2 regions of the Micromonospora sp. NPDC006431 genome follow, and region 2 is predicted to be linked to the other one. Evidence: predicted binding sites of a transcription regulator. Region 2 holds the regulator's gene; the other holds the start of a gene.

Region 1 (15,018 bases), on a different contig from region 2:
CGCAGGCCGCCGCTGCGCTCGTCCGGTCCGTCGCCGCGGGCGCCGTCGTTGCGTACGGTCATCGTCACCAGGCCGTCCTCCCGGGTGATCTCGATCCGGCACCAGTCGGCCCGGCTGTGCCGCAGCACGTTCGTCCCGGCCTCCCGCAGCACCGCGGCCAGGTCGGCGGCGACCGCGGCCGGCAGGTCACCGTCGGGCGGCACGACCGTGCAGCGCACCCCGCTGGTACGCAGCACCTCACCCACCGCGGCCACCTGTTCGGCGAGGTCGACGGTCCGGTAGCCGTGCACGGCCGCGCGTACCCGGTGCAGGGCGGACCCGGCGAGGCGCTGCACCTCGGCGGCCTCCCGGCCGGCGCGGTCGGCGTCGACGGGCGCGAGGCGGGCGGCCAGCTCGGCCTTCAGCGCGATCACCGTCAGGTCGTGGCCGAGCAGGTCGTGCACGTCCCGGGCGAAACGCAGCCGCTCCTCGGCGGCGGCCAGCCGGGCGCGGGCGGCCTGGCCCTGCCGCGCCTCGACGAGCAGGTCCCAGAACCACACCTGCACCCAGGTGACCGCGGCGACCCCCAGGCCGACGCCGCCGGTGACGAGCAGCGCATGGCGTACCGGCACGCCGGCCCACTCGGCCACCACGACGGAGACCACGAGCATCGCGGCCATCGCGACGGTGGCGGTCACCGGCCGGAACAGCAGCGGCAGCATGCCGACCAGCGACGCGCCCAACCAGGCCCAGGTCGGCCAGGTGCCGGCGGCGACCGGCCCGACGAGCGGCACGCTCAGCAGGGTGGCCACGGCCAGCGCGGCGTACCGTCGGCGCCGCCGGTCGCCGGCGAGCCAGGGGGCGACCGCCGCGTGGACCACACCCGCCTGGGCGGCGACGAACGCGAGGAGCCCGACCGCGCCGAGGGCCACGCGGACCGGGTCCGGCTCGCGGGCCAACCCGACGCCCGGCAGCAGCAGGGTGGCACCGAGGTTGGTGGCAAGCGACGCCAGGGTCAGGTGCCGGGCCCGGCGCACCCGGCGGTCCGCCGCCTCGACCGTCATGCCCGCCGATCCTAGGTAAGTTGCCCGTCCGGTTCACCCCTGCGGAATGTCATCGGCACACCGTGCGTCCCGCACGGATCCCGGTGAGTTGTGCGCGGGTCGGCCGGGCGGCCGGTCGGGGCAGGGTCGGGGCATGACGGAGACAACGGCACGCGTACCCCGGAAATCGGCCCACGACGGCCGCCGGCTGGCGCGGCACCTCGCCGAGATGGTCGCCGCGATGCTGGCGGGCATGCTGCTGCTCGACCCGGTGTGGCGGGCGGGTGCCGCGGTGCTGGGCGGCGCGGACGTCCTCGCCCGGACGGACGTGGCGGCGCTGGTGATGGCGACGGACATGGCGCTCGGGATGGCCGCCTGGATGTGGCACCGCGGTCACCGACGGGTCGCCGTCGTCGAGATGGTGGCCGCCATGTACGTCCCGTTCCTGCTGCTCCTCCCGCCCTGGTGGGCCGGGCTGGTCGGGGACCACGGGCTGACGCTCGGCGGCCACCTGCTGATGCTGCCCGCGATGGTGCTGGTGGCGCTGCGGCACCGCCACGCGCCCGCGGCACCGCCCCGCCGGCACCCGGCCGCCGCGGCGCTGGCGCGCCGGTGGCCCACCGCGCTCGCCCTGCTGATGACCCTGGACCTCTGGATCGCGCCGGCCGTGCTCGCCCCGTGGACGCTACTCGTGCTGCCGGCCGGTTACCTGCTGCTCGGCACCGGGCGCCGGCAGTGGCGCGACCGACGGGCCCTCGCGCTCCAACTCGCCGGGCTGGCTGGCTGGGCCGGGCTGGCCGCGGTCGCCCTCGCCGTGCCGGACGGCGTCGGCGGTGCGCTGGTGGCCGCCGGCTGGCTGGCGCACGCCGCCTGGGACCTGGCGCACCACCGCAGCGGCCGGGTGGTCCCGCGGGCGTACGCCGAGTGGTGCGCGGTGCTGGACGTGGCGGTGGGGATCACCATGGCGCTGGCCCTGCTGGGCGGATGAGCGCGACTCGGTGTGCCGGTCGCCGCGCGGCCCGGTCGGCGGTGATGAAAGGCTTGCCGCATGAGTTCCGCACCAACGCCGACCAACCCCACCACCCCTGCCGACGCCGACGACCCGGGGACCACCTTCGCGGACCTCGGGCTACGCCCCGAGCTGCTGAACGCGCTGGCCGCGCTCGGCTACGAGGAACCGACCCCGATCCAGCGAGAGGCGATCCCGCCGCTGCTCGCCGGCCGGGACCTGCTGGGCCAGGCGGCGACCGGTACGGGCAAGACGGCAGCGTTCGCCCTGCCGCTGTTGCAGCGGATGCCGGACGAGCGGCCCGGCGGCGAGCCGGTGTCGCTGGTGCTGGTGCCCACCCGGGAGCTGGCCGTACAGGTCTCCGAGGCGTTCCACCGGTACGGCAAGGACCTGGGCACCCGGGTCTTGCCGATCTACGGCGGCCAGCCGATCGGCCGGCAGCTGCGGGCGCTCGACCTGGGCGTGGACGTGGTGGTGGCGACGCCGGGCCGGGCGCTGGACCACATCGCCCGGGGCACCCTGCGGCTGGATTCGCTGGCCACGGTGGTGCTGGACGAGGCGGACGAGATGCTCGACATGGGCTTCGCCGAGGACATCGAGGCGATCCTGGAGCACGCCCCGGCCGACCGGCAGACGGTGCTGTTCTCGGCGACCATGCCCGCGCGCATCGACGGGCTGGCCCGCCAGCACCTGACCGACCCGGTCCGCATCCAGATCGAGCGGGAGCGGCCGGTGGCCGGCGAGGCGCCCCGGGTGCGGCAGAGCGCATACCTGGTGGCGCGGGCGCACAAGCCGGCGGCGCTGGGCCGGGTGCTGGACGTGGAGTCGCCCACCGCGGCGATCGTGTTCTGCCGCAGCCGGGAGGAGGTGGACCGGCTCACCGAGACGATGAACGGCCGGGGCTACCGGGCCGAGGCGCTGCACGGCGGGATGAGCCAGGAGCAGCGGGACCGGGTGATGGGCCGGCTGCGGGCGGGCACCGCCGACCTGCTGGTGGCCACCGACGTGGCGGCCCGCGGCCTGGACGTCGAGCAGCTCACCCACGTGGTGAACTACGACGTCCCGTCGGCGCCCGAGTCGTACGTGCACCGGATCGGTCGGGTGGGCCGGGCCGGCCGGGAGGGCGTCGCGATCACCCTCGCCGAGCCGCGCGAGCACCGGATGCTCAAGACCATCGAGCGGGTCACCGGCCAGCGGATCGCCGTCGACAAGATCCCCACGGTGGCGGACCTGCGTACCCGGCGGCTGGAGCTGACCCAGGCGGCGCTGCGGGAGTCGCTGCTGGAGGACGACCTGGAGCCGTTCCGGGCGATCGTCGAGTCGCTGACCGACGAGTTCGACCTGATGGAGGTGGCGCTCGCCGCGGTGAAGCTGGCCCACGAGGCCACCCTGCCCGGGACCACCGACGAGGAGGAGGAGATCCCGCAGGTCGCGGTCCGACCGTCCCGAGAGGGCCGACCGGGGTACGAGGGCCGGGAGCGGCGCGGCGGCGGCCGGCCGAGTGCCGGCGGTACGACGCAGGTCTTCATCGGGCTCGGCCGGCGTGCCGGGGTCCGGCCGCAGGACCTGGTCGGGGCGATCACCGGGGAGACCCGGGTCAGTGGCCGGGACATCGGCTCGATCGAGATCGCCGACCGGTTCTCCCTGGTGGAGGTCCCGTACGCGGTCGCCGACGAGGTGATCCGGGGGCTGCGTGGCAGCACCATCAAGGGCCGCAAGGCCACCGTACGCCGGGACCGGGACACCGACGGCGGCGAGCGCCGCTTCGACGGCGAGCGGCGGGAGCGGCGCGACCCGGATCTCGACGGCGGTGCGCGGCGGGAGCGCCGGGACCGCTGGTGAGCACGGCGGAGGCCCCCGGTCGACCGACCGGGGGCCTCGTTGTGCCGGACGAACGGGTCAGGCCGCGGCGAGCGGCTGGCCGCCCAGGGTCTCCGCGTCGACGTCGGCCGGGCGCAGCGCCAGGGCGAGCACGTCGGCGACGTCGGCGAGGGTGTGGATGGTCAGCGCCTCGCGTACCTCGGTGGGGAGGTCGTCGAGGTCCGGCTCGTTGCGCTTCGGGATGATCACCTCGGTCAGGCCGGCCCGGTGGGCGGCGAGCAGCTTCTGCTTCACACCGCCGATGGGCAGCACCCGGCCGGAGAGGGTCACCTCACCGGTCATCCCGAACTCGGGGCGGACCGGTCGGCCGCTGGCCAGCGAGGCCAGCGCGGTGACCATGGTGATGCCGGCGCTGGGGCCGTCCTTGGGCACGGCGCCCGCCGGAACGTGCAGGTGGATCCGCCGTCCGGCCAGGGCGTTCGGGTCCAGCCCGAGCCGCCGCCCGTTCGACCGCAGGTACGACAGGGCGATGTGCGCGGATTCCTTCATCACGTCGCCGAGCTGGCCGGTCAGGGTCAGCCCCGGCTCGCCCTCCATGCTGGTCGCCTCGATGAACAGCACGTCGCCGCCGGCACCGGTGACCGCCAGTCCGGTGGCCACGCCGGGCACCGCCGTCCGCTCCGCCGACTCCGGGGTGAACTTCGGCCGGCCCAGGTAGCGGGCCAGGTTGTCGGTGTCCACCCGGACCGGGGTCGGGTCGGCGGCCAGCGCGACCGCCACCTTGCGCAGGATCTTGGCCAGGGCGCGTTCGAGCTGCCGGACGCCGGCCTCCCGGGTGTACTCGCCGGCGATGAGGGCCAGGGCCTCGTCGGCGATGGTCACCTCGTCGGCGGTCAGCCCGGCCCGCTCCCGCTGCCGGGGCAGCAGGTGGTCCCGGGCGATGGCCACCTTCTCGTCCTCGGTGTAGCCGTCCAGCGTGACCAGCTCCATCCGATCCAGCAGCGGGCCGGGGATGGTCTCCACCACGTTGGCGGTGGCCAGGAAGAGCACGTCGGACAGGTCGAGGTCGACCTCGAGGTAGTGGTCCCGGAAGGTGTGGTTCTGCGCCGGGTCGAGCACCTCCAGCAGGGCCGCCGCCGGGTCGCCGGCGTAGCCGACAGCCAGCTTGTCGACCTCGTCGAGAAGCACGACCGGGTTCATCGAGCCGGCCTCGCGCAGGGCCCGGACGATCCGGCCGGGCAACGCGCCGACGTACGTGCGCCGGTGGCCGCGGATCTCCGCCTCGTCCCGGACGCCACCGAGCGAGACCCGGACGAAGTTGCGCCCGAGCGCCCGGGCGATCGACTCGCCGAGGCTGGTCTTGCCGACGCCGGGCGGGCCGGCCAGGGCGAGCACCGCGCCCGAGCCGCGCCCGCCGACCACGCCGAGGTTGCGCTCGGCGCGCCGATTGCGCACCGCCAGGTATTCCAGGATGCGATCCTTCACGTCGGCCAGGCCGGCGTGGTCGGCGTCGAGCACCGCGCGGGCCGCGCCGAGGTCGGTGTTGTCCTCGGTACGCGTGCTCCACGGCATCTCCAGCACCGTGTCGAGCCAGGTACGGATCCAGCCGGCCTCCGGCGAGGCGTCGCTGGCCCGCTCCAGCTTGCCGACCTCGCGCAGGGCCGCCTCACGTACCTTGTCGGGCAGGTCGGCGGACTCGACCCGGGAGCGGTAGTCGGCGGAGCCGTCCGGCTCGTCCTCACCGAGTTCCTTGCGGATCGCGGCGAGCTGCTGGCGGAGCAGGAACTCCCGCTGGGACTTCTCCAGGCCCTCCCGGACGTCGCTGTTGATCTGCTCGGTGACCTCCTGCTCGGCCAGGTGGTCCCGCACCCAGCCGACCAGCAGCTCGAGCCGGGCGGTGACGTCCGGGGCGGCGAGCAGCTCGGTCTTCTGCGCCAGGCTGAGCCAGGGCGCGTAGCCGGCCGCGTCGGCCAGCTCGGAGAGGTCGGTCATCCGCTCCATGGCGTCGATGACCTGCCAGGCGCCACGCTGCTGGAGGACCGAGGTCATCAGCGCGCGGTACTCGCGGGCGAGTTCCCGGGCGCGGCCGGCCGGTGCGGGTTCGTCGAGTTCGGCCGCCTCGACCCAGAGGGCGGCGCCCGGTCCGGGCACGCCGGAGCCGATCTGGGCCCGGGCGAGGCCACGGACCACGGCGGCGGGCTCGCCGCTGGGCAGCCGGCCCACCTTCTCGATGGTGGCGATCACGCCGACGGAGCCGTACTCGCCGTCGATGCGGGGCACGGCGAGCAGCTTCTTGTCGCCGCTGGCGCGGGCCGCGTCGACCGCGGCCTGGGTGGTCGGGTCGAGGGTCACCGGGATGACCATGCCCGGCAGCAGGACGGCGTCGGTGAGGGGAAGTACCGGAAGAGTTGCCATCGAACACCTGCCATCACGTTGAGTTGAGCGTGTTTGACTCAAGTTACAAACCATGCCCCTTGTTCCGGGATGTGACCCACGCCACTCATTCGCATCCGCCCGCTGCCGTACACAGGGCCCGAGAGAGCCATTCCGCGGGCGGATTAGCCGACCCGCCGAATGGCGAAGGTCGGTTATTGTTGCGAAATTGCCGCGCCATAGGTCAAACTCTTAGCCACACCCCGCCCGACACAGGGAGCAATGGCGATGGCAAGGAAAGTAATCACTGTTCTGACCGACGACCTCGACGGCGGAAAGGCCGATCGGACCGTCGAGTTCAGCCTGGACGGCGTGGCATACACGATCGACGTCTCCGACGAGAACGCGGGGGTCCTGCGTAAGGCCCTCGACCCGTTCATCACCGCTGGCCGGCGGATCGGGCGCGGGCCGGTCGAGGCGGGTCGCGCGGCACGTCGGACCGCCCGTCCGGCCACCTCGGGAATGGACCGCGAGCAGAACCGCGCCATCCGGGAATGGGCCGCGAAGAACGGCTACGAGATTTCCGAGCGGGGCCGCATCCCCGTCTCGGTGGTGGAGGCCTACAAGAACCGCTGAACCTCCCGGTTCACCGTCGGGCACACCGGGGTCACGCTGAGAAATCGGCATGACCCCGGGCGGCTTTTCCCCGCGTTAACAATTTTCATCCCCGGGAGGAGAGCCGGTAGCGAACTCCACCCCACGCCGTGACCGACACCACCATGGCCGGCACCGGACCGGCACCCTGCCGCACCCCTCGACTGTAATGACCGACGACGTCTGAGGTCATTACAAGTACGACGCACGGGGGTAGACGCATGGCGACCTGGTGGAGGCAGACCGGGGGCGGGTTACCCCGCACCTTCTGGTATCTCTGGACCGCCACCCTGATCAACCGGTTGGGCGGGTTCGTCGCCATCTACCTCGGCGTCTACCTGGTCTCCGTACGGCACTTCGACCCCTCGTACGCCGGCGTGGTGATCGGGTTGCACGGGGCCGGCAGCGCCCTCGGCACGCTGCTCGGCGGCATCATCGCGGACCGGTGGGGGCGGCGACCGGCGATGCTGGCCGGCAACCTCAGCGCCGCAGTCACCGCGGCCGCCCTGGGCCTCACCGGCCACCCCGTCGCGATCGCGGCGCTCACCCTGTCGCTCGGGCTCTGCCTCGGCGTGGCCCGGCCGGCCTTCACCGCCACCATCATCGACGTGGTCGGCGACCGCGACCGGCTGCGCGCACTGACCCTCAACTACTGGGCCATCAACATCGGCTTCTCGGTGGCCGCCACCCTGGCCGGCGTGCTGATCCGGGCCGACCCGGTGCTGCTGTTCGTGGTCAACGCGGCCGTGCTGCTGGGCACCGCCGCCCTGATCGCGGTCAAGGTGCCCGAGTCCCGCCCGGCCCCGGAGGTCGTCGGACCGCGCGCCCCGGCTGACCGGGGCGGCCTCGGCACGGTGCTGCGCGACCGGGTCTTCCTCACCTTCACGGCGCTGACCGGGCTCATCTGGCTGTGCATCGAGGCGGACGTGATGCTGCCGGTGGCGTTGCAGGCCGACGGGCTGCCGGCATCGGCGTACGGGCCGGTCATCGCGGTGAACGGACTGATGATCGTGGTGGGGCAACTCTTCGTGCCGCGGCTGATCGCCCGCTTCGACCGCTCCCGCACCATCGCGCTGGCAGCGGTGGTGATCGGCACCGGGTTCGCCCTCACCGCGCTGGCCGACACCGTCTGGTTCTACGCCGGCACCGTCATGGTCTGGACACTCGGCGAGATGCTCATGACGCCCGCCAATTCAGCGCTCACCGCCGACCTCTCCCCCACCGCGCAGCGCGGCCGCTACCAGGGCGTCTACTCGCTCGGCCACGCCTTCGCCAGCTTCGCCGGGCCAACCGTGGGCGGCCTGGTCACCGGCCGGTTCGGCGACACCACGCTCTGGCTGGGGCTGGCCGGCCTGGCGCTGCTGGTGGCGCTGGGCAACCTGCTCGCCGGGCCGGCCCGGACCCGGCGGATCGCGGCGCTGCGCGTACCCGCCCCGGCTCCGGCCCGGCCGGAACCCGCGCCGGTCTAACCGCGAACGGTCGGTGCCGCGGGCTTTCCACGGTTCGGTCGGCCTACCTGACCTGGATCCGCACCACGTCGAAGGCGAGCGTCTGGTTGGCCTACTCCATCAACTGCTACGGTCCGGGCACACGTCGATGACCGACGATGCCCTTTCCGCACCGTCTCGGCACGGCTCGGAAGACCCGCGTCATTCCCGCTGAGGTACGGAGCTACCGCGGTGACGGTTCAACGGTGGATCGGGAAATTCGCGGCACCGTTCCGCCGCAACCGGCGCCGAGGTGGTCGATCAGTCAACCCAGAGATGGTCGAAGGCGAAGCCGCCGGCGAACTCGTCCCGCCGGGCGGCGAGCCGCCGGATCTGCTGCCGCAGCTCGTCCCGGTCCACCAGCGGCGGCTCGCCGACCTCGAGGTCGCGCAACCGCTCCCCGACCGCCACCGCGGCCAGGTCCTCGGCGAGCCGGTCCGGGTCCACCCCACAGGAGAAACGCTGCGCGAAGAGTTGGACCCGCTCGACCAGGCACCGGCCGGGCCGCACCTCGACCCAGCTCCACCCCTCGGCCGGGCCGTCCGCCCATTGCACGTGCAGCCCGCGGACGATCGGGTCGGCGAGGCGCCGCTCGACGAACGCCTCGACAGCGGCGGCCCGGGTCAGCGCCCCGAGGTCGTTGACCGGTCCGCGGCGGCCGTCGGGAAGCCGGCCGAGAATGTCCCGGAACCCGACCATGTCCCCGCCCTCCGGGCCGGCTTGAGTGCCGGCCGCGTAGCTGCGCGCGTCGATGACGTACTCGACGAGGCGGCGGCCGTGCTCGGAGCCGCGCAGCGTCGGCGACTCCACCCGCAGCACCGGCAGACCGACGGCCGCGCAGACCGCGCTTGTCATCCGCTCGGCGCGCTGGGCGGAACCGGCGGGCGCGGGCGCGGCGATCTGCAGGGCGAACAGCGGCCAGCCGGTGTCGGCCGCGCACACCACCAGGTCGAAGCCCTCCTTGCTGGCGGTGCTCCACTGGTGCCCGGTGATCCCCGGCGGGCGCCCCTGCACCAGCTCGCTCAGCCGCCGCGCCGCGTACCCGACCTGGCCGGCCCGGCTGAGCAGCGGCGCCGCCCCGCCGGTGATCGGACGCAGCCAGGACGCCGCCACGCTGCCGGTGCTCGTCATCTTCGCCAGATCCATCCGTCCGTCGATCGACGCCCGAGTGTATGCGTTCGATCATGTTCGTCGTGTCGCCGGTGCACGATCGGGCGGGTCGTACCCGTTCGTCACCGTCGCCGGACCCCGGTTCCGCGGTCCTCGTCCGCCATGAGTGCGCGGCGGGGAAACGGGTACGCCCCGCCCGTCCGGTCGGTCACCGCACAGCGGAGGTGGGCATGACGCGCCATCAGTTCGGGTTCCTCGCCGGGTTCCTCCTGGTCGCGGTCTGGGCGCTCGGCGGGGCCGGCGCCGCGGCGGGCGCCACGCTGGCCGGGCTGGTGGGCTGGCTTTTGGTCCGGGTCCTCGACGGGGACGTCACCCTGCCCGGGCTCGCCGATCGGGCCCCCGCCGGCCGACACCGGTGAACGGAGGCGTCCGATGACCGGCACCCTGCCGCGGCGCGGCACGTCCACCCAGGATCGCCCGGTCGCGCCGGCCCGGCCCTGGAGCGAAGAATGGCTCGCCCGGCTCGCCGCGGACGCGGCGCGGCTGGCCCCGGCCGTGTCCGGCCCGACGGCGGCCGTCCGGGTGGCCGGGCAGGCCGCCCGGATCGACCTCGACCTCGCCGTCAGCTACGGCGCGCACCTGCCCACCGTCGCGGCCGCGGTCCGCCGCCGGGTCACCGCCCGGATCGAGGCGCACACCGGCCTGACCGTGGAGTCGGTCACCGTCACGGTGGTGGACATGCCCCTGCCGGCCGACCCGTCGACAGCCGGCGGCGACCGCGCCCGGGGCGGCGGGATCCCGGCGGCCGGAGGTTGACATGCGCACGGTCAACCGGGTCGCCACCCTGCTGCTCGCCGTCGCCCTGCTCGCCGGTGGGGCGCTCGCCGTCGCCGAGGGGCTGCTCGCCGCGCTCGGCGGTCCCGGTCCGCTGGTCCACCGCTGGTACGCGACGCTGATCACCACCCGCTGGCAGGACGCCCCGGCCCGGGCGGTCGCCGGCGGCGTAACCCTGCTCGGGCTGGTGGTCCTCGTCGCCGAGCTGCGCCGGTGGCGCCCGGCCCGGCTGCGGCTCGCCGAGGACGACCGCTGGCACCTGCACCGCCGGTCGATGGAACGACGGCTGGCCCGGGCGGTCTACGCCGTGCCCAGCGTCCGACGGGCCCGGGTACGCCTGCGCCGGCGGGGGGACTCCTGGCGACCCCGGGTGACCGCCACCGCCGACCCGGCGGCCCGCGCCGACGTCGAGTTCGCCCTGCGCCGGGAACTCGACCGGCTGGCCACACCGCGCCGGGGTCGGATCGACGTCCGGCTCCTACCGGCCCGGCGGGCCACGTGAGCAACGCCGCGCACCGGCTGCTGTGGACGGTGCTCGCCCTGGTGCTCGTGGCCGCCGGCGGGACCGCGCTGGCGGTCGGGCTGGGCTGGCTGCCGGGCGGCGGCGCCCCGTTGCTGGGGGCCGGCCCGGCCAGCTGGTGGCGGGCCGGCACGCCGTGGAGCGGTCTCGCGGTGGCGGTCGGCGGGGTGCTGGTGGCCCTGCTCGGGCAGCGGTTGCTGGCCGCCGGGCTGCGCGTGCCCGGCCGGCTCGCCGGCACGCTGGCGCATCCCGGTGACGGGGGCGGGCGTACCCGGGTGGCGAGCGAGGTGCTGACCGCCGCGCTGGAGCGGGACCTGTGCCGGGCTCCCGGGGTACACCGGGCCCGGGTGGTGCTCACCGGACCGGTCAGTGGGCCGGACGTCTGGGTGGAGCTGCGCGTCGACCCGTGCGCCGGTCTCGGCGCGGCCCGCGCGCACGTCGACGCCGCGGTCCGCCGGTTCGCGGCGACGGTCGGCTGCCAGCCGGCGCACCTGGACGTGACCGCCCTGGTGGACGAACCCCGGCCCTGAATCGGCAACGCCGGCTCGGCGTCCGACGCGGCGCGAGCCGGCGCCGCCGCCGGCAACGCCAGCCCGACGCGTCCGGCCCCGCGACGCGACCTGGAACCGCCGCCGCTCCCCGGCTGGGGCAGCATGTACGGGACCGAGGGGAGGCCCGACGTGCGGGTGGTGTCGCTGGTGCCGTCGTTGACCGAGGCGGTGGCGTTGACCCGGCCCGAGGTGCTGGTCGGGGCGACCGACTGGTGCACCCATCCGGCCGGGCTGGACGTCGCCCGGGTCGGCGGGAGCAAGTATCCGGACCTGGACCGGGTGCTCGCACTCCGGCCCGACCTCGTGCTGCTCAACGAGGAGGAGAATCGGCTTGCCGACGCGGACGCCCTGCGCGCGGCCGGCGTACCGGTGCGGGTCACCTTTCCCCGTACGGTGCCGGAGGCGCTGACCCAGCTCGGCGAGCTGGTCGCCGCGCTCGACGTGACGGACGAGCCGGACTGGTTGCGGGCCGCCCGGCGGGCCTGGGCCGACCTGTCCACGCCGACCAGCCACCGGGCCGCGGTGGTGCCGGTGTGGCGGCGGCCGTGGGTGGTGCTCGGCCGGGACACCTTCGCCGGTGACGTGCTGCACCGGCTGGGCGTGGCGAACCAGTGGGCCGGACACGCGGAGCGGTATCCCCGCCCGAGCCTGGACGAGCTGCGCGGACGACGGCCCGACCTGGCGGTGCTGCCGGACGAGCCGTACCGGTTCACGGCCGGCGACGGACCGGAGGCGTTCCCCGGCGTACCGGCCACGCTGGTCTCGGGCCGCCACCTGACCTGGTACGGGCCCTCCCTCGCCGAGGCGCCCGCGCTGCTCGCCGCCCAGCTCGCCCGCCCGGTCTGAGCCCGGGGCCTCGGCGGGCGTCACCGAAGGTGGCGCCCACCATGGCGTGCCCCGACCGGACCCTTTCCCGGGACCCGCGGGTATCGGCCGGTCGCGATCCGGCAGGATCGACGGGGACCACACCCGGAACACCGAGGAGACCCGCTCATGCAGAAGCCCGAGGTTGGCCCGATCGAGGGCGCGCCGCCCGCCGATCTCGTCATCGACGACATCACGGTCGGCGAGGGTCCGGAGGCCCGCCCCGGCCAGCTCGCCACCGTGCACTACGTCGGCGTGGCCCACTCGACCGGCCGCGAGTTCGACGCCTCGTGGAACCGGGGTGAGCCGTTCGAGTTCCCGCTCGGCGGGGGCCAGGTCATCGCCGGCTGGGACCAGGGCGTGGTCGGCATGAAGGTCGGCGGCCGGCGCCGGCTGACCATCCCGCCGCACCTGGGCTACGGCGCGCGGGGCGCCGGTGGCGTCATCAAGCCGAACGAGACGCTCGTCTTCGTGGTGGACCTGCTCGGCGTCCGCTGACCCGGCCGACCAGGGCCGTCGGCACCCACGCCGGCGGCCCTGGTCCGTCCCGCCGGGGCGGTTGCGCCGCCCGACCGCCACGAGGGCGGCGTCAGGCCGCGACCAGCTCCCCCGCGACGGCCGACTCCCGGACCGGCATCACCCGGTGCAGACCGGTGGCCCGCAACACCCGGGCGACCACCGGGCCGGGATCGACCAGGACCAGCACGCCGCCGCGGGCCCGGACCCGCAGGTGCGCGGCGACCAGCGTGCGCACCCCGGCCGCGGAGAGCAGCCGCACCCCGGAGAGGTCCACCCGCAGCACGGGCCGCGCCGGGGCCGCCCAGAGCGCGGCCCGGAACGATCCCACGGTGGCGATGTCGATCTCGCCGATCGCCCGGATGTCCACCTCGTGGTCGCCCACGCTGATCTCGACGTGGAACCGGTCGCTGTGCTGCCCCATGCCGAGAAACCTATCCCGGGGGACCGACACTTCCGGCCCGCCGGAACCCGGGATCCGGGTACGTCCCGGGTCGAACCCCGAGAGCATCAGGGGATCCCCCCGGACCCGCACGCCGGCCAGGGCGGACGCGGTGGTGGTCGGTGCCGCGCTGGTCTCCGGCGCGCTGCCCGATGTCGCGCGACACGCCGCCGGCAACTGCCCGACCGGGCATCGGCGGGGAACAATGACCGGATGGCCGTCCCCCGCCGGCGCCCGCCGCTGCTGATCCGGCCGGTCCGTGAGCCGGCCACCGTGCCCCCGCCGCTGGACGGGCCGTGGGCCCCCACCGACGACCGCCTCGACCGGGCCGACCTGCTGCCGCTGCCCGACGGCGGGCACGGTCCGGAGGACGTGCTGATCGACCCGCAGGGCAGGGCGGTCAGCGGCGACGAACAGGGCCGGCTCTGGTGGTGGCCGGCGGACGCCCCGGCCGGCACCCGGCCCACCCTGCTCGCCGAGACCGGCGGCCGGCCGCTCGGCATCGAGGTGGACCCGGTCGACGGCGAGCTGCTGGTCTGCGACGCGTACCGGGGGCTGCTGCGGGTCACGCCGGACGGGGCGGTGCGCGAGTTGACCGGCAGTGGGGAGGTGCATCTCGCCGACAACGCCACGGTGGCCCGGGACGGCACGGTCTACTTCACCGACAGCTCAGACCGGTTCCCGCTGTCCCACTGGAAGCGGGACCTGCTGGAGCACCGCCCCAACGGGCGGGTGCTCGCGTACGACCGGCGGACCGGGCGCACCGAGGTGGTGACGAGCGGCCTGTACTTCCCCAACGGGGTGGCGCTGACCCCGGACGAGTCGGCGCTGATGCTGGTGGAGACGGCCACGCACCGGCTGCTCCGGGTGGACCTGCCGGAGGGGCGGGCCACCGTGCTGGCCGATCTGCCGGCGTACCCGGACAACGTGTCGGCGGTGGGCGACGACACCTACTGGATCGCGCTGCCCAGCCCCCGGCTACCGAGCATGGAGAAGCTCCTGCCGCATCCCCGGGTGCGCCAACTCGTCGCGCTGCTGCCCGGCGCGGTGCAGCCGCAGCCCCGCCGCTACGGGCTGGTCGCGCTGGTCGACGGCGCCGGGCGGGTGCTGCGGACGCTGCACGGGCCGAGCGGGGCGTACCCGATGATCACCGGGGTGCGGCAGCACGGGCAGCGGCTCTGGCTGGGCAGCCTGACCGCCGCGGGCGTGGCCCGGGTGGACCTGAGCTGACGGATGGGGCCGGCCCGCCGTGGTTCCCGCAGGGACGCCGCCGGGCCGGCCGGAAGAGGCCGGACCGCCGTGGCTCCCGGAGGGGCACCGCCGGGCCGGCCGGAAGGGGGCCGGCCCGCCGTTACGGCGGGCCGGCCTCGGTCGTTCCTCCCCGGTGGTCAGCCGCCGCTGCTGGAGGGCGCGGGAGCGGGCGCCGACCCGCCGGCCACCGCGCCCGGGTGCGGCGTGGCACTGACCGTGGGCTTGAGCCCGGCCGGTACGGGCAGCGCGCTGCCCTTGGCGAACTCGTCCCAGCCGACGTTCCAGGCGGTCCACCCGTTGCCGGCCTGCAGCTGCACCTCGGTGCCCTTGACCGTCACCAGGTCACCGACCTGCGTGATGCCCATCAGCCAGTCCGCCGCCGCGTTGGAGACGTTGGCGCAGCCATGCGAGACGTTGGTGTAGCCCTGGTCCCCTTCCGACCAGGGCGCGGCGTGGATGAACTCGCCGCCCCAGGTGAGGCGCTGGGCGTCGTCCACGTCGACGACGTAGCCGCCGTTCGCCTCACCCCGGGTGTCGAAGGTGGTCCGGTCGAACTTCTCCATG
Region 2 (15,018 bases):
TCCCCGGTGCCGAAGAGCTGTGCCGGGCAGTCCCGGCCGGGCGGCCGGCCGTCGCAGGTGGCGAAGAGGGCGTACGCCTGGTCGGCGTCGACGAACTCGACGAACGGCGGGTCGTACCGGTCGGGGACGGCGACCTGCACGCGGCGTACCTCATCGACGTCGGCGACCGGCGGCGCGGTCGCCGACGGTCGGGGTGACGCGGAGGCCCGGTTCGGCGGTGGCCGGCGGACGTCGCCGATCGAGCAGGCCATCAGCACGGGCAGCAGCAGGAGGAGGACGACCAGGCGGCGGGATCTTGCCGAATCCATCCGAGCTCCAACCGGGTAACCTCGCCAGCGTGCGAGTACGTGTCGAACAGACTGCCTTACCGGGGATCGGCGTACGTCACGACCTGGTGACGGAATCGGGCCGCCGGGTCGGCGTGGTGTCCCACCGCAACGGCCGACGGGATCTCGTCCTCTACGACCCGGACGATCCCGACTCCTGTCAGGCCGACATCCCGCTGACGGACGACGAGGCGGAGGCGCTCGCCGACATCCTCGGCGCGTCGCTGATCCTCGGCCAGCTCTCCGGGCTGCGTGAGCAGGCCGCGGGGCTGCTCACCGAGCAGATCGCCATCCCGGCCGGCTCGAAGTACGTCAACAAGCGGCTGGGCGACACCAAGGCGCGTACCCGCACCAGCGCCTCCATCGTGGCGGTGCTACGGGACGGCGAGGTCATCGTCTCGCCGGACCCGACCTTCCGCTTCGCGGCCGGTGACGTCGTGGTCGTGGTGGGCAACCGCCAGGGCCTCGACGGGGTGAGCGCAATCCTTGCCGACACCGACCCGGACGGCTGACGCGGATGCACGAAACCACGATCCTGCTCATCGAGGTCGGCGCGCTGCTGCTGCTGCTCGGCCTGCTCGGCCGACTCAGTCGCCGGGTCGGCCTCTCACCCATCCCCCTCTACCTGCTCGCCGGGCTCGCCTTCGGCCACGGCGGCCTGCTGCCGCTCAACGCCAGCGAGGAGTTCTTCGCCGTCGGCGCGGAGATCGGCGTGATCCTGCTGCTGGTCATGCTCGGCCTGGAATACAGCGCCAACGAACTGGTGGGCAACCTCCGCTCGGCGGCCCCGGCCGGCCTGATCGACGCGGTGCTCAACGCGCTGCCCGGCTTCGCCTTCGCCCTGCTGCTCGGCTGGGGCTGGACCGCCGCCGTGGTGCTCGCCGGCGTCACCTGGGTCTCCTCGTCCGGGGTGATCGCCAAGGTCCTCGGCGACCTCGGCCGGATCGGTAACCGGGAAACCCCGGTGATCCTCTCCGTGCTGGTGATCGAGGACCTGGCAATGGCCCTCTACCTGCCGCTGCTCACCGCGCTGCTCGCCGGGGTCGGCCTGGTCAAGGGCGGCGTGGCGCTCGCCGTCGCGGTGCTCACCGTGGTCGTCGTGCTGGCCGTCGCCATCCGGTACGGCCACCTGATCTCAGCGGCGCTCTCCGCGAAGGACCCCGAGGCGCTGCTGCTCGGGGTGCTCGGCCTGACCCTGCTGGTCGCCGGCGTCGCGGCCAAGCTGCAGGTGTCCGCGGCGGTCGGGGCGTTCCTGGTCGGCATCGCCCTCTCCGGCCCGGTGGCGCACCACGCGACGGAGCTGCTCTCCCCGCTGCGGGACCTCTTCGCCGCGGTCTTCTTCGTGTTCTTCGGGCTGGTCACCAACCCGCTGGACATGCCCCCGGTGCTGCTGCCGGCGCTGGGGCTGGCCGTGGTCACCATGGGGACGAAGCTGCTCACCGGCTATCTGGCGGCCCGGCGGGCCGGGATCGCCGAGCCCGGTCGCTGGCGGGCCGGCTTCGCGCTCACCCCGCGCGGCGAGTTCTCCATCGTCATCGCCGGGCTCGCCGTCGCCGCCGCGCAACCGATCGAACCGAAGCTGGCGGCGCTCGCCACCGCGTACGTGCTGATCACCGTGGTGACCGGGCCGATGCTGGCCCGCCTGCCCGACCTGCCCTGGTTCAAGCGCTGGTTGCGTGAGCGCACCGCCGCCCGGCGGCCCGTCCCGGTCGGGGCGGCCGACTGACCCTGGTCGGGGCCGGGTCGACCGTACGGTGGACCCGGCCCGGCCAACGGTCGCCGAATTGGTTCCGGGAAGGTCTACCGCAGGTACGCGCAACCGCGTTACCGTGTCGCCCCAGCAGCCAGCGTCCGCGGGTGGCCGGTGCCCCCGCCAGCGGAAACGGAAGGTTGGCCGGTGAGCGTGCAGGAGTCAACGTTCCGCGGCTTCGCCAACCCCGTCGACCCCTCGCCGGCGGAGCTGCGGGCCTGGGCGTACCAGCCGGACTCCGTACCGCTGACCTCCATGCCCCCGGACTGGGACCTGCTGGTCGCCGGTGACCACCTGGTGCAGACGCTCTTCCAACTGGCCATGGACACGGCCTGCCCGGCCCGCCGGTTCGCCCTGCACTGCCTCTACATCTACGCCGCCGACGGCATCCGCACGAACTTCCGGGCCCACCCGAAGCGCCGCTTCCGCAAACTGGTCGAGCAGGCCGAGCGGACCGGGGACGAGCTGATGCGCAACTGGGCGCACAACAGCCGGGTGCTGCTCGCCCGGCCGGACCTCTTCGCCTACGGCGACTGGTGCGAGGGCGGCCTGGTGCGGGAGAACCGGCGGCTCTAGCCCTCTTTTCCTCTTGTGGTGGGGGTGTGGCCCTGGCACGGCGAACGGGCCGGGACCCCCCGTGGGTCCCGGTCCGCACGTCGACGGGTCGTCAGCTCGTCGATCCGCCCTGCTTCTTGCGCCGCTCGTCGAGCCTGGCCCGGTCGATGCCGTGGTCCAGCTGGTCAGCGAAGCGGCCTTCTTTGATCTTGTCGGTGAAGCGGCTCTCGGTTAACCGATCGAACCGCTCGCGGATGTTCACGGCCATCTTCTCCAGCCGGTCCTCCGCCTCCTGCGCCACCTTCTTCGCCGATTCCGTCATGGCTCCCCCTGCCAAGTTCGGAGTCCGGATTGAGTTGGTTGGGCCTGATTCACAGGTTAGCGGAGAGAGTGGCTGCCGGACGCGGAACAGCCACTCATCCCATTGATCTGCACGGAATGAGTGGCGACGGGCGGCGGAGCGCGGGATCAGCGGTCGCCGGTGCGGCGTGGCCGCCAGACGACCAGCGCCGTCGAGGTGCGGTTGGTGGGCACGAGGTCGCCACGGGACAACCGGCCCAGCGACTCCAGCTCGGCGATCCGCCGGTACGCGGCGTCCAGCTCCGCCTCCAGCCGGGCCACCCGCTGCTGGGCCTCCTCCAGCAGCCGTTCCAGGCCGATGATCCGCTTGACCCCGGCCAGGTTGATGCCGTCGTCCTGGCTGAGTCGCTGCACCTCGCGGAGCAGCACCACGTCCCGGACGCTGTACCGGCGGCCACCGCCGGACGCCCGGCCGGCCTGCACGAGGCCGAGCCGGTCGTACTGGCGCAGGGTCTGCGGGTGCATCCCCGCCATCCGGGCCGCCACCGAGATCATCAGGACCTTGGCCTCGTAGGCAGGGTCACCCGAGCCGACGAACTCCTGCGACATCCCCGCTCACCTCCGCTGCCTTCACCGGTCAACTGAACCGACGCACCCGGGCGTCGAGATGTTCCCGCGCGGCGGGCGGGGTCTGTTCCGCGAACGCCTCGAGCGCCGCCCGCGCCTCGTCCGACACCTTCGCCGGGACCACCACGTCGAGGGTGACCAGCAGGTCACCGGCGCGGCCGTCCTTGCGTACGACGCCCTTGCCCCGGGCCCGCAGCACCCGGCCGCTCGGAGTACCCGCCGGCACCCGCAGGGTCACCGTCCCGTCCAGGGTCGGTACGCGCAGGTCGGTGCCGAGCACCGCCTCCGCGAACGTGATCTGCACGGTCAGGGTCAGATCGTCCCCGGAGCGCCCGAACAGCTCGTCCGGGCGGACCTTCACGTGGACGAACAGGTCGCCCGCCGGGCCGCCCCGCTCACCCGGTTCGCCTCGGCCGGCCAGCCGGATGCGCTGGCCGTCGGCCACCCCGGCCGGAAAGCGCACGTTCAGCGTGCGGGTCTTGGTGACCCCGCCCGTGCCGTGGCACTCCGGGCACTTCTCCTCGACGATCGTGCCGACGCCCTGGCAGTTGCGGCACGGCTCGGAGAAGCTGAACGACCCCTGGTTGCGGGTGGTCACCCCGGCGCCTTGGCAGACCGGGCAGGCCACCGGCTGGGTGCCCGGCTTGGCGCCGTTGCCGTGGCAGGTGTCGCAGACCCCGGGGGCGCGCAGCGTCAGCGGCAGCGTGACGCCGCGTACCGCGTCCTCGAAGTCGAGCGCCACCTCGGCCTCGACGTCCCGGCCGCGCGCCGGGCCGCGAGCGCGGGCCGGACCGGCGCCGCCGCCCGAGAAGATCGAGCTGAACAGGTCGGTGAACCCGCCGCCACCGAACCGGGTGTCGGTGCCGCCGGCCGCGCCGCCGAACAGGTCGGAGACGTCGAAGGGCATGCCGCCCGGCTGGCCTCCGGCACTGGCGTGGCGCCGGAACGCGCCTGAGCCGAACAGCGACCGCATCTCGTCGTACTCGCGGCGCTTCTTCTCGTCGCCGAGCACGGCGTACGCCTCGGAGACGGCCTTGAACCGCTCCTCGGCCTTCGGGTCGCCGGGGTTGTGGTCCGGGTGCGACTCCCGGGCCAGCTTCCGGTACGACTTCTTGATCTCGTCAGAGGAGGCGGACTTCTCCACGCCCAGCACGGCGTAGTAGTCCTTCTCGATCCAGTCCTTGGAACTCACCCGTCCACCCCCTTCCACGGGACGTACCCCGGTCGTCCCGCCCGCCCGGTGCGGGCGGGCGGGACGTCACGGGTCGGCACTACTCGGGGTCGGCGACCGCGACCAGGGCCGGCCGCAGCAGCCGTTCGCCGAGCTGGTAACCCCGACGCATGACCTGCACGCAGGTCGGTTCGGTCACGTCGGCGGAGGTCTGGTGGGCCACCGCCTCGTGCCGGGTCGGATCGAACGGGTCGCCCTGCTCGCCGAACGCGGTCAGGCCGAACTTGCCCAGCGCCGTGGTGAGCTGCTCGGCCACCGAGCCGAACCCGCCCACCAGGTCGCCGTGCTCGCGGGCCCGGTCCAGGTCGTCGAGGATCGGCAGCAGCGCGGTCAGCACCGAGCCGGTCGCCTGCTCCTGGACCAGGGCGCGGTCCCGGTCGACCCGCTTGCGGTAGTTGGCGTACTCGGCCGACACCCGCTGCACATCCCGGGTCCGCTCGTCCAGCTCGGCCCGGAGCGCCTCCAGCTCGGCGCCGAGCGGCCCGCCCGGCTTGACGACCTCCTCGACCTCCTCGGTCGGCTCGGCCGGCGCGTCGACGACGGGCGGACCGGAGACCGGCGCCTCGGTCTCGATCTCGTCAACCACGACCTCGGTCTCCTCGACCAGCCCCTCGGCGGGCGCGTCGGCCGCGGCGTCCGCGGCTGCGGCGTCCGCCGCGGGCTGCTCGGTGGTCTTGCCGATTCTGCGCTTGTCTCGGATGACGATCCGCGGCTCGTCGCCGGCGCCCGGTCCGGCGCTGGCCGAGCCACCCGGCGCCGACCCGGTGGAGCCCGGGTCGGCCGCTCGTGGCTTCTCCGTCACTTCTTGTCCTCGTCCACGATCTCCGCGTCGACCACGTCGTCGGCGCCGCCGGCCTTCGCGCCACCCGTCGCACCGGTCGCACCGGCGCCCGGCCCGGCCGCGCCCGGCGCACCCTGCTCGCCCTGCTGCTGCGAGTAGAGCAGCGAGCCGGCCTGCTGGGAGACCTGGGCCAGCCGCTCGTGGGCCGCCTTGATCTTGTCGATGTCCTGGCCGCCGAGCGCGCTACGCAGCTCGCCGAGCGCCTCGTTGAGCTGGTCCCGGTTCTCGCTGGGCAGCTTGTCGCCGCTCTCGGCGAGGAACTTCTCGGTCTGCCACTGGAGCGCCTCGGCCACGTTGCGGGTCTCCGCCTCGTCGCGGCGCCGCTTGTCCTCCTCGGCGTGCTCCTCGGCGTCCCGGCGCATCCGCTCGATGTCGTCCTTCGGCAGCGAGGAGCCGCCGGTGATCGTCATCTTCTGCTCCTTGCCGGTGCCCAGGTCCTTGGCGTGCACGTTGACGATGCCGTTGGCGTCGATGTCGAAGGTGACCTCGATCTGCGGCACGCCGCGCGGCGCCGGCGGGAGGCCGGTCAGCTCGAAGGTGCCGAGCTTCTTGTTGTAGGCCGCGATGTCCCGCTCGCCCTGGAACACCTGGATCAGCACCGACGGCTGGTTGTCGTCCGCAGTGGTGAAGACCTCGGAGCGCTTGGTCGGGATGGTGGTGTTGCGCTCGATCAGCTTGGTGAAGATGCCGCCCTTGGTCTCGATGCCCAGGCTCAGCGGGGTCACGTCGAGCAGCAGGACGTCCTTCACCTCACCCTTGAGCACACCGGCCTGCAGGGCGGCGCCGACGGCGACGACCTCGTCCGGGTTCACGCCCTTGTTGGGCTCCTTGCCGGTGAGCTGCTTGACCAGGTCGGTCACGGCCGGCATCCGGGTCGAGCCGCCGACCAGGATGACGTGCTCGACGTCCGAGACCTTGATCCCGGCGTCCTTCACGGCCTGCTCGAACGGGCCCTTGCAGCGGTCCAGCAGATCCTGCGTCATCCGCTGGAACTCGGCGCGGCTCAGGGTCACGTCGAGGTGCAGCGGGCCGGCGGAACCGGCGGTGATGTACGGCAGGTTGATGTTGGTGGTGGTGGCGGCGGACAGCTCGATCTTGGCCTTCTCGGCCGCCTCCCTGAGCCGCTGCATCGCCATCTTGTCCTGGGACAGGTCGATGCCGTGCTCGCCACGGAAGGTCTTCACCAGGTGGTCGATGATCCGCTGGTCCCAGTCGTCACCACCGAGGTGGTTGTCACCGCTGGTGGACTTGACCTCGATGACGCCCTCGGCCAGCTCGAGCAGTGAGACGTCGAAGGTGCCGCCACCCAGGTCGAAGACCAGAACGGTCTGCTCCTTGGAGCCCTTGTCCAGGCCGTACGCCAGGGCGGCCGCGGTCGGCTCGTTGACGATCCGCAGCACGTTGAAGCCGGCGATCTCACCGGCCTCCTTGGTGGCCTGGCGCTGCCCGTCGTTGAAGTAGGCGGGGACGGTGATCACCGCGTCGGTGATCTGCTCGCCCAGGTACGCCTCGGCGTCCCGCTTGAGCTTCATCAGCGTGCGGGCCGAGATCTCCTGCGGGGTGTACTTCTTGCCGTCGATGTCGACGGTCCAGTTGGTGCCGATCTCCCGCTTGACCGAGCGGATGGTCCGGTCGGGGTTGGTCACCGCCTGGCGCTTGGCGACCTCACCGACGAGCACCTCCCCGTTGCGGGCGAACGCGACGATCGAGGGGGTCGTCCGCGAGCCCTCAGCGTTGGCGATGACGGTGGGCTCACCGCCCTCGAGAACGCTGACGCAGGAGTTCGTCGTGCCGAGGTCGATGCCGACCGCACGTGCCATGTTCGCTTCCTCGCTTCGTAACGGTGAGCAGGTCAGGGGCCTCGCCCCCGAGCTGCCCGGCGGGTCGCCCGCAGCGACCGCACCACAAGTTGAGTGGACCGGACTCAATAGTGCCACGCGGCCGGCAAACCGCAAGTCGAGGTTGAGTCGACCCGACGCAACCTGACCGTTATTACTGTCCGGTTGTCTTCCCTTGCATCGGTCGGGCACGCTTTAGCGGTGACGACGCATGGCGATTCCGCCACCCATTCCGGCACGCCCGCCGTCGCAGCCCGCTCCGGACTCGACGTCGGGGAGGACCCGCCCGCCACCGGCGCCGAGGGCCTGCCCGCCGCGCTCGCCGGCCTGCGGGCCGCGATCGGGGCGGCGCGGTTCCCGCTCACCCTGCCCTCGGCGGAGCCGGCCCGGCGCGCCGCCGCCGGCCTCACCGACCAGCTTGACGACTATCTGCTGCCCCGGCTCGCCCGGCTCGACGCCCCGCTGCTGGTGGTGGTCGGCGGCTCGACCGGCGCCGGCAAGTCGACCCTGGTCAACAGCCTCGTCCAAGCGCGGGTGAGCGCCGCCGGGGTGCTCCGCCCCACCACTCGCTCGCCGGTGCTGGTCTGCAACCCGGCCGACGCCGCGTGGTTCCGCCGGGGCGACCTGCTGCCGGGCCTGACCCGGACCAACGAGCCGAGCGAGCACCCGGGCACGCTGCACCTGGTCACCGCGCCCGCGCTGCCGGCCGGGCTGGCCTTCCTCGACGCGCCCGACATCGACTCGGTGGTCGACGCCAACCGGGCGCTCGCCGGGCAGCTCCTGGCCGCCGCCGACCTCTGGCTCTTCGTCACCACCGCCGCCCGGTACGCCGACGCCGTCCCCTGGGAGCTGCTGCGCGGCGCCCGGGCCCGCGGCACGGTGATCGCCATGGTCCTGGACCGGGTGCCGCCGGAGGCGGCCGACGAGATCGCCGCCCACCTGTCGGAGATGCTCGCCGCCCAGGGCCTCGACGCCGCGCCGCTCTTCGTACTGCCGGAGACCTGGGTCGACGGGCAGGGGCTGCTCCCCGACAAGGTCACCGCCCCGCTGAGCGCCTGGTTCGCCCGGCTCGCGGCGGACGCCGAGGCCCGCTCCGCCGTCGTCCGGCACACCCTGGACGGCGCGCTGGCCGCCCTGCACCCCGCCGTGGAGGGGCTGGCCGACGCCGCCGACGAGCAGGTGGCCGCCGCCGACGCGCTGGACGAGCGGGTGCGGGCGGCCTACCGGGGGGCGGAGCGGACCGTCGCGGAGGGGCTCAAGGACGGCCGGCTGCTCCGCGGCGAGGTGCTGGCCCGCTGGCAGGAGTTCGTCGGCACGGGCGAGTTCTTCCGCACCCTGGAAGCCCGGATCAGCCGGCTGCGCGACCGGGTGGTGGGCAGGTTCACCGGGCGTCCGGCCCCGGCCGCCGAGTTGCGGACGGCCATCGAGTCCCAGCTCGTGACGCTGCTGCGCGGGGTGGCCGCCGAGGCGGCGGAGCACGCGTACACCGGGTGGAAGGCGCACCCCGCCGGTGCGGCGCTGCTCGAACCGGAGCTGGCCCACGCCTCGGCCGACCTGCCCGCGCGCGCCGAGCGACTCGTCCGCGACTGGCAGCGCGGGGTGCTGGAGCTGGTCCGGGCCGAGGGCGGGGACCGCCGCTTCGTGGCCCGCACGGCCGCGTACGCGGTCAACGCCACCGGGCTGGCGGTCATGATCGGGGTGTTCGCCTCCACCGCCTTCATCCCGACCGGGCTGGAGGTCGCCACCGGCGCCGGCACCGCGGTCGCCGGGCAGGCGGTCCTGCAGGCGATCTTCGGGGACCAGGCGGTCCGGAACCTGGCGACCAAGGCCCGGGCGGACCTGCTCGACCGGATCGGCACGCTGCTGGCGGAGGAGGCGGCCCGGTTCCTCGCCCGCACCGAGGCGGCCCGCCCGGGCGTCGAGGCCGGCGCCGACCTGAGCCGGGCGGCCAACGAGGTGGAGAAGGCCCGGCACCGCAGCGGCCTGACCCGTGCGGACGGGCCGGTGCTGCCCGCCGTCGACCAGGGTGGCCACCGGTGAGCACGCCGACCACAGGCCGGGCCGGGGCCCGGGCGGGACGCCGCTCGGCCGGGTGGGCCGGAGACGAAGGTGGGCCGAGGTGAGCAACATCGTCGGTCGGATGCGCGAGGCGTTCCGCGGCGACCAGCGGGTCGACCCGGACGTCCTGGTCACGCGCCTGCAGGCGGTCCAACGCTTCCTCGAGGCGGTGGACGGCCAGGTGCCCGACTCCCAACTGGTCACCGCGCACACCGTGGTCGAACGGGCCGGCACCCGGCTCGCGCTGTCCGGGCACCACACCGTGGTCGCCCTGGCCGGGGCGACCGGCAGCGGCAAGTCGAGCCTGTTCAACGCCCTCGCCCGGCTGGACCTCTCGCCGGTCGGCGTACGCCGGCCGACCACCGGGGTCGCGCACGCCTGCGTCTGGGGGCCGCTGGACGGCGCGGCCCGGCTGCTCGACTGGATCGGGGTGCTGCCCCGGCACCGGTTCGTCCGGGAGAGCGCCCTCGACGGCGACGACGAGTCGGCCCTGCACGGCCTGGTCCTGCTGGACCTGCCCGACTTCGACTCGGTGCAGCGCGCCCACCGGCTGGAGGTGGACCGGCTGCTCGGCCTGGTCGACCTGGTCGTCTGGGTGGTCGACCCGCAGAAGTACGCGGACCGCGTGATCCACACCAGCTACCTGCGCGAGTTCCACCGGCACAAGGACGTGACGGTGGTGGTGCTCAACCAGGCCGACCGGCTGCCCCCGGCCGAGCTGCCCCGGGTCCTCGGTGACCTGCGCCGGCTGCTCGACGCCGACGGGCTGACCGGGGTGCCGCTGCTGCCCACCGTGGCGGTGGACCCGGCCAGCCTGGACGGGCTCCGCGCCGAGCTGGAGAAGACGGTCGCCGAACGGCAGGCCGCCCTACGCCGGCTGACCGGCGACGTGGACGCGGTGGTGGCCGGGCTGGCGGAACTGGTGGGGCCGGAGCCGCCACGCACCGGCCCGGACGACCGCTCGACGAAGGAGCTCACCGCAGCGCTGGCCGGGGCGGCCGGGGTGCCGACGGTGGCCGAGGCGGTCGAGGCGGCGTACCGGCACCGGGCCGGCGGGACGACCGGCTGGCCGCTGGTCCGCGGCTGGCGGAGGCTCCGGCCGGACCCGCTGCGCCGGCTGCACCTGCCCGGCGGGGACGCCGCCGCGCCGGCGGAGAGCCTGGTCGCGGCGACCTCCGTACCCGATGCCACCGCCGCACAGCGTTCGGCGCTCAACCTGGCCGTCCGCGCGGTGGCCGACCGTTCCGCCGCGGACCTGCCGGCGCCCTGGCCGGCCGCGCTGACCGCCGCAGCCCGGTCCCGGCTGGCCGACCTGCCGGACGCGCTGGACCAGGCGGTCGCCGCGACCGACCTGGGGATGGCCCGACGACCCACCTGGTGGCGGGTGGTGGGCGGCCTCCAGTGGCTGGTCACCCTCGCCGCGCTGGCCGGGCTGGGCTGGCTGGTGCTGGGTTACGCGCTGCGCGCGCTGGGCCTGCCGGCGCTGGAGCAGCCGAGGCTCGGCGAGGTGCCCTGGCCGACCGTGCTGCTTCTCGGCGGCCTGCTCACCGGGCTGCTGCTGGCGGCGCTGAGCCGGCCGGTGATCCGGTGGGCTGCCGGGCGCGCCCGGCAGCGGGCCGAGGGGCGGCTGCTGACCTCGGTGGGCCGGGTCGGCGAGAAGTACGTGCTGGACCCGGTCTGGGCGGTGCTGGGCCGCTACGCCGAGGCCCGGGAGGCGCTGCAGGACGCCACCCGGCGCTGAGCCCGGGCGCGCTGGACCGTGTCCGGACCGGCCGACCGGCGTAGGGTCGGTGCATGGCCACGCCACAGACCCCCTACGAGGCGGTGCTGCACGCCGCTCGCGACGTGACGAGGCTCGACTCCGCCCTCGACGCCGAGATGCTCGGCGCCGCGCTGCTGGGCAGCGTCTACGCCGTGGCGGAGTCCGACCGGGAGACCGCCGTCCGCGAGTTCGTGGCCGGCTTCCTGGCCGCCACGTCCCGCCGCCGCAGCGCCGCCGCCACCACGATCCGCGCAGTCTTCGCCGCGCTGGTACCGGACGCCGAGGGCGCCACCCGGGTACGCCCCGGCGCGTACGCCCCGGACTGGGCCGGACAGCTCGGGCGGGTGCACCTCACCGGCGCCTGGGCGTACGGGGACGTGTACGGCGACCAGACCTCCTACCTGGCCACCTTCGCGTACGACGACGCCGAGGGCGGCCCGGAGCACGCCCTGGTTGCCCTGGTCGACCACAACATCGGCATCACCAAGGACGTCTTCGTCGGCGGTCCCGCCGGGCGGATCGTCGAGCAGGCCCGCCAGATCTGCACCGAGGACGAGCTGACCTGGTTCCGTACCGAGGACCCGGCCCGGATGCACGCGGAGGTGCGCCGACACCTCGCGGTCACCGACGACCTCGGGGAGCTGCCCGCCCAGGGTTCCCTGGCCACCGACCGGGCGCTGGTCGGCGCGCGGTTGGCCGTCCTGCCGGGCCCGGCCCGGGCCGGCGTCGGGGACGTCCCGCCGCCCACCGACGCGGAACGGACCCGGCTGGTGCGGGCCTTCCTCGCCGCGCCGGAAGCCGCCCGGTTCGGCCTGGACACGGTGGCCGACGCGGAGCTGGCCTCGCTGCACTTCTGCCTGGGCCTGCTGCTCGACCATGCGGCCAGCTTCCCGGACGCCGACCCGATGCGTTGGAGCCCGACGGTGGCCGAGCTGTTCCTGCTGGACTGGGTGCACCGCCGGGCCGTGCTGGACATGGACGACGCGGCGATGCTGCCTCGGGTGCTGCGCGGCTGGGCGGCGTACGCGGCCCGCCAGCGGGGCCTGCCGGCGGCGGCGGTCCGGCGGACGGACGAGGCGATCGAGGAGATGGTCCCGGAGTTCGCCCGGCTCTACACCACCGGGGAGCGGCGCAGCCCCGCCACCGCCGCGGTCGCCCAGCTCATGGCGGACGGCGTCGACCCCGACGATCCGGCCGCCCTGGACGCCTGGATCGAGGCCAACCGGCATCGCCTCACCGACGACCCGGCCTGAGGCGGCCGGCGGGGCACCCGCACGCGATCGCGCAGATTCCCAGAAGGAGTGGCCTTCCGCACGGGAGGCCACTCCTTCTGGGAATCAGGCTGCTCCGGTACGCAGCCGGTGGGTGGCCGGCACGGTGGCGCTCGGGCCCGGTTCGGCGGTGGGGCGGAGGGTCGGCCTGGGCGTCTCCTCGGGCGGCGCGCAGGTCGGCGGCGGCGAGTTGTCCGGTGACGCGGTCGCGCTGGGCTGCGCGCTCGGGGTGGTGGAGGGATCGGTCGCCGGCCCGGAGAGGGTGCTGGTCGGCTCGGCCGTGGGGCTCGGCGTCGGGTCCGGCGTGGCCGGGTCGGAGGCCGACGGCGAGGGTGACGGGACCGGCGACGGGCGCGACGGGATGGTCGGCCTGGGGCGGCTGGGCACCTTCGCGGGTGCGGTCGGCCGGGGCCGCCGGCGCGAGCCCAGGTCGGCGTCGTCGGGCAGGGCCGGGGCGGCGGCGAGGGCCGGCAGACTGGCGGCGTCGGCCACGGGCGTCCGGGTGGGGACGACCGGGGGCTGGGTGCCCTGGATGACCACCGGGCCGACCGAGGGGGTCGGGATGAACGGGGTGCTGCTGTCCGGGAGGGCGCTGTTGCCCACGGTCGCCGACCCGGCGCTGATCGCGGCCAGGATCGGCATGGACGCGGTGCCGGCGAGCAACGCGACGGTGAAGAGATAGCCCCGGCTCGGGGAGTTCAGGCCGGGTGCGCGGTGGGCCCCGACCACCCGGCGGTACGCGGCCCGGGGCGACGCGCGGTGGTGGCCGAGGAGCGGGGCACCGGGACCCTCTGCTGGCTGGGACACCGCACACTCCTCGTACGTCGACACGGCGGCATGCTCATCCGAGTTGGACAAAGGCCATCAAACGCCTCGTCATGGAACACCAGTCAGCTTGAACCAGCAACCCTGAGTTCACCAGCCATCACCGCGTGTCGACACACCCGGTGTCCGTCGACTCGTGAGAACTTGCGCGACAAAAAACCCATGCGTCGCGAACCAGACCGAACGTCACCGGCGGGGGAGGCCATACTGTGGGCCCGCTCACGACCTCTGCAATCATTCAGGCACGACGGCAACGCAGCCGCCACCTCCGCGTACCTCGCGGCGGTGCGGAACGGCGCCGGCGCTCCCGGGTCGGGTTCCTCCACGGACCCGGCTCACGCCGCGCGGCAACCCTCACCGGGGCTAGGCGCGGCCGCCAGGAACCAGCCCGGCTCGAGCCGGGCGGCGCACGATGTGCGCGGCACGGGTCACCCCCGGCGCCGGCGCAGACCAGACAGGGAGAGACGGATGGCAAAGGGCGACCCCGGGGTCACCAGCCGCGGCCGGCGGGCCGCACCCCGTTCCAAGCGTGCCGCCGCAGCAGGCGAGCCGGAACTCGTACAGCTGCTCACGCCCGAGGGCGAGCGGATCGAGAGCGCACTCGGCCCGGACGGGACCGAGTACCGCGTCGACTTCACCGACGAGGAGTACCGCGGGCTCTACCGCGACCTCGTGCTGGTCCGCAAGCTCGATGCGGAGGCCACGGCGCTGCAGCGCCAGGGCGAGCTGGGCCTGTGGGCCAGCCTGCTTGGCCAGGAGGCGGCGCAGGTCGGCTCCGGCCGCGCGCTGCGCACTCAGGACATGGCCTTCCCCACCTACCGGGAGCACGGCGTCCTCTACTGCCGGGGCATCGACCCGATCATGCCGCTCGGCCTGTTCCGCGGCGTCGACCAGGGCGGCTGGGACCCGAACGAGTTCAAGTTCAACATGTACACGATCGTCATCGGGGCGCAGACCCTGCACGCGACCGGGTACGCCATGGGTGTCGCCATGGACGGCAAGACCGGCAGCGACGACGGCGAGGCGGTGATCGCGTACTTCGGTGACGGCGCCACCAGCCAGGGCGACGTCAACGAGGCGTTCGTCTGGGCCAGCGTCTTCAACGCCCCGCTGGTCTTCTTCTGCCAGAACAACCAGTACGCCATCTCCGAGCCGCTGGAGCGGCAGACCCGCGTCCCGCTCTACCAGCGGGCGGGCGGCTTCGGCTTCCCCGGCGTCCGGGTGGACGGCAACGACGTGCTCGCGTCGTACGCGGTGACCCGGCACGCGCTGGACAACGCGCGACACGGCCAGGGCCCAAGCCTGATCGAGGCATACACCTACCGGATGGGGGCGCACACCACCTCCGACGACCCGACCCGCTACCGGATCGCCAGCGAGGTCGAGGCCTGGCGGGCCAAGGACCCGATCGCCCGGATGAAGGCGTTCCTGACCAAGCAGCGGATCGCCGACGAGTCGTTCTTCGCCGAGGTCGACGAGCAGGCCCGCGCCGAGTCGGTGCACCTGCGCGAGCGGGTGCTCGCCATGCCGAACCCGGAGCCGGTGACCATGTTCGACCACGTCTACCCCACCGGGTCCCCGGAGCTCGACGAGCAGCGGGCCCAGTTCACCAAGTACCTGGAGTCGTTCGAGGG

What was found. The regulator HspR, encoded in region 2, represses chaperone genes until heat shock. The targets are predictions, from matches to a motif close to TTGAGTNNNNNNNACTCAA.
Region 1: the regulator HspR is predicted to act here: its motif matches at 6,291-6,309, upstream of lon (endopeptidase La).

Annotation. Positions count from the first base shown of each region.
Region 1 covers NZ_JBIAHQ010000010.1:139,410-154,427, forward strand. Annotated here, with positions in the region: gene ACFYM6_RS18965 (sensor histidine kinase) at 1-1,043, opposite strand, end outside; gene ACFYM6_RS18970 (hypothetical protein) at 1,177-2,010, shown strand; gene ACFYM6_RS18975 (DEAD/DEAH box helicase) at 2,071-3,873, shown strand; gene lon (endopeptidase La) at 3,931-6,267, opposite strand; gene ACFYM6_RS18985 (Lsr2 family protein) at 6,514-6,861, shown strand; gene ACFYM6_RS18990 (MDR family MFS transporter) at 7,101-8,348, shown strand; gene ACFYM6_RS18995 (hypothetical protein) at 8,628-9,497, opposite strand; gene ACFYM6_RS19000 (hypothetical protein) at 9,707-9,895, shown strand; gene ACFYM6_RS19005 (Asp23/Gls24 family envelope stress response protein) at 9,909-10,292, shown strand; gene ACFYM6_RS19010 (hypothetical protein) at 10,294-10,812, shown strand; gene ACFYM6_RS19015 (hypothetical protein) at 10,809-11,360, shown strand; gene ACFYM6_RS19020 (helical backbone metal receptor) at 11,511-12,227, shown strand; gene ACFYM6_RS19025 (FKBP-type peptidyl-prolyl cis-trans isomerase) at 12,375-12,743, shown strand; gene ACFYM6_RS19030 (STAS domain-containing protein) at 12,835-13,185, opposite strand; gene ACFYM6_RS19035 (SMP-30/gluconolactonase/LRE family protein) at 13,417-14,433, shown strand; gene ACFYM6_RS19040 (Ig-like domain-containing protein) at 14,592-15,018, opposite strand, start outside.
Region 2 covers NZ_JBIAHQ010000001.1:313,469-328,486, reverse strand. Annotated here, with positions in the region: gene ACFYM6_RS01620 (hypothetical protein) at 1-308, opposite strand, end outside; gene ACFYM6_RS01615 (cation:proton antiporter regulatory subunit) at 338-838, shown strand; gene ACFYM6_RS01610 (cation:proton antiporter) at 844-2,052, shown strand; gene ACFYM6_RS01605 (hypothetical protein) at 2,224-2,652, shown strand; gene ACFYM6_RS01600 (hypothetical protein) at 2,744-2,953, opposite strand; gene ACFYM6_RS01595 (heat shock protein transcriptional repressor HspR) at 3,100-3,540, opposite strand; gene dnaJ (molecular chaperone DnaJ) at 3,569-4,750, opposite strand; gene grpE (nucleotide exchange factor GrpE) at 4,830-5,591, opposite strand; gene dnaK (molecular chaperone DnaK) at 5,588-7,450, opposite strand; gene ACFYM6_RS01575 (ABC transporter) at 7,670-9,508, shown strand; gene ACFYM6_RS01570 (GTPase) at 9,609-11,267, shown strand; gene ACFYM6_RS01565 (hypothetical protein) at 11,321-12,541, shown strand; gene ACFYM6_RS01560 (hypothetical protein) at 12,626-13,366, opposite strand; gene pdhA (pyruvate dehydrogenase (acetyl-transferring) E1 component subunit alpha) at 13,853-15,018, shown strand, end outside.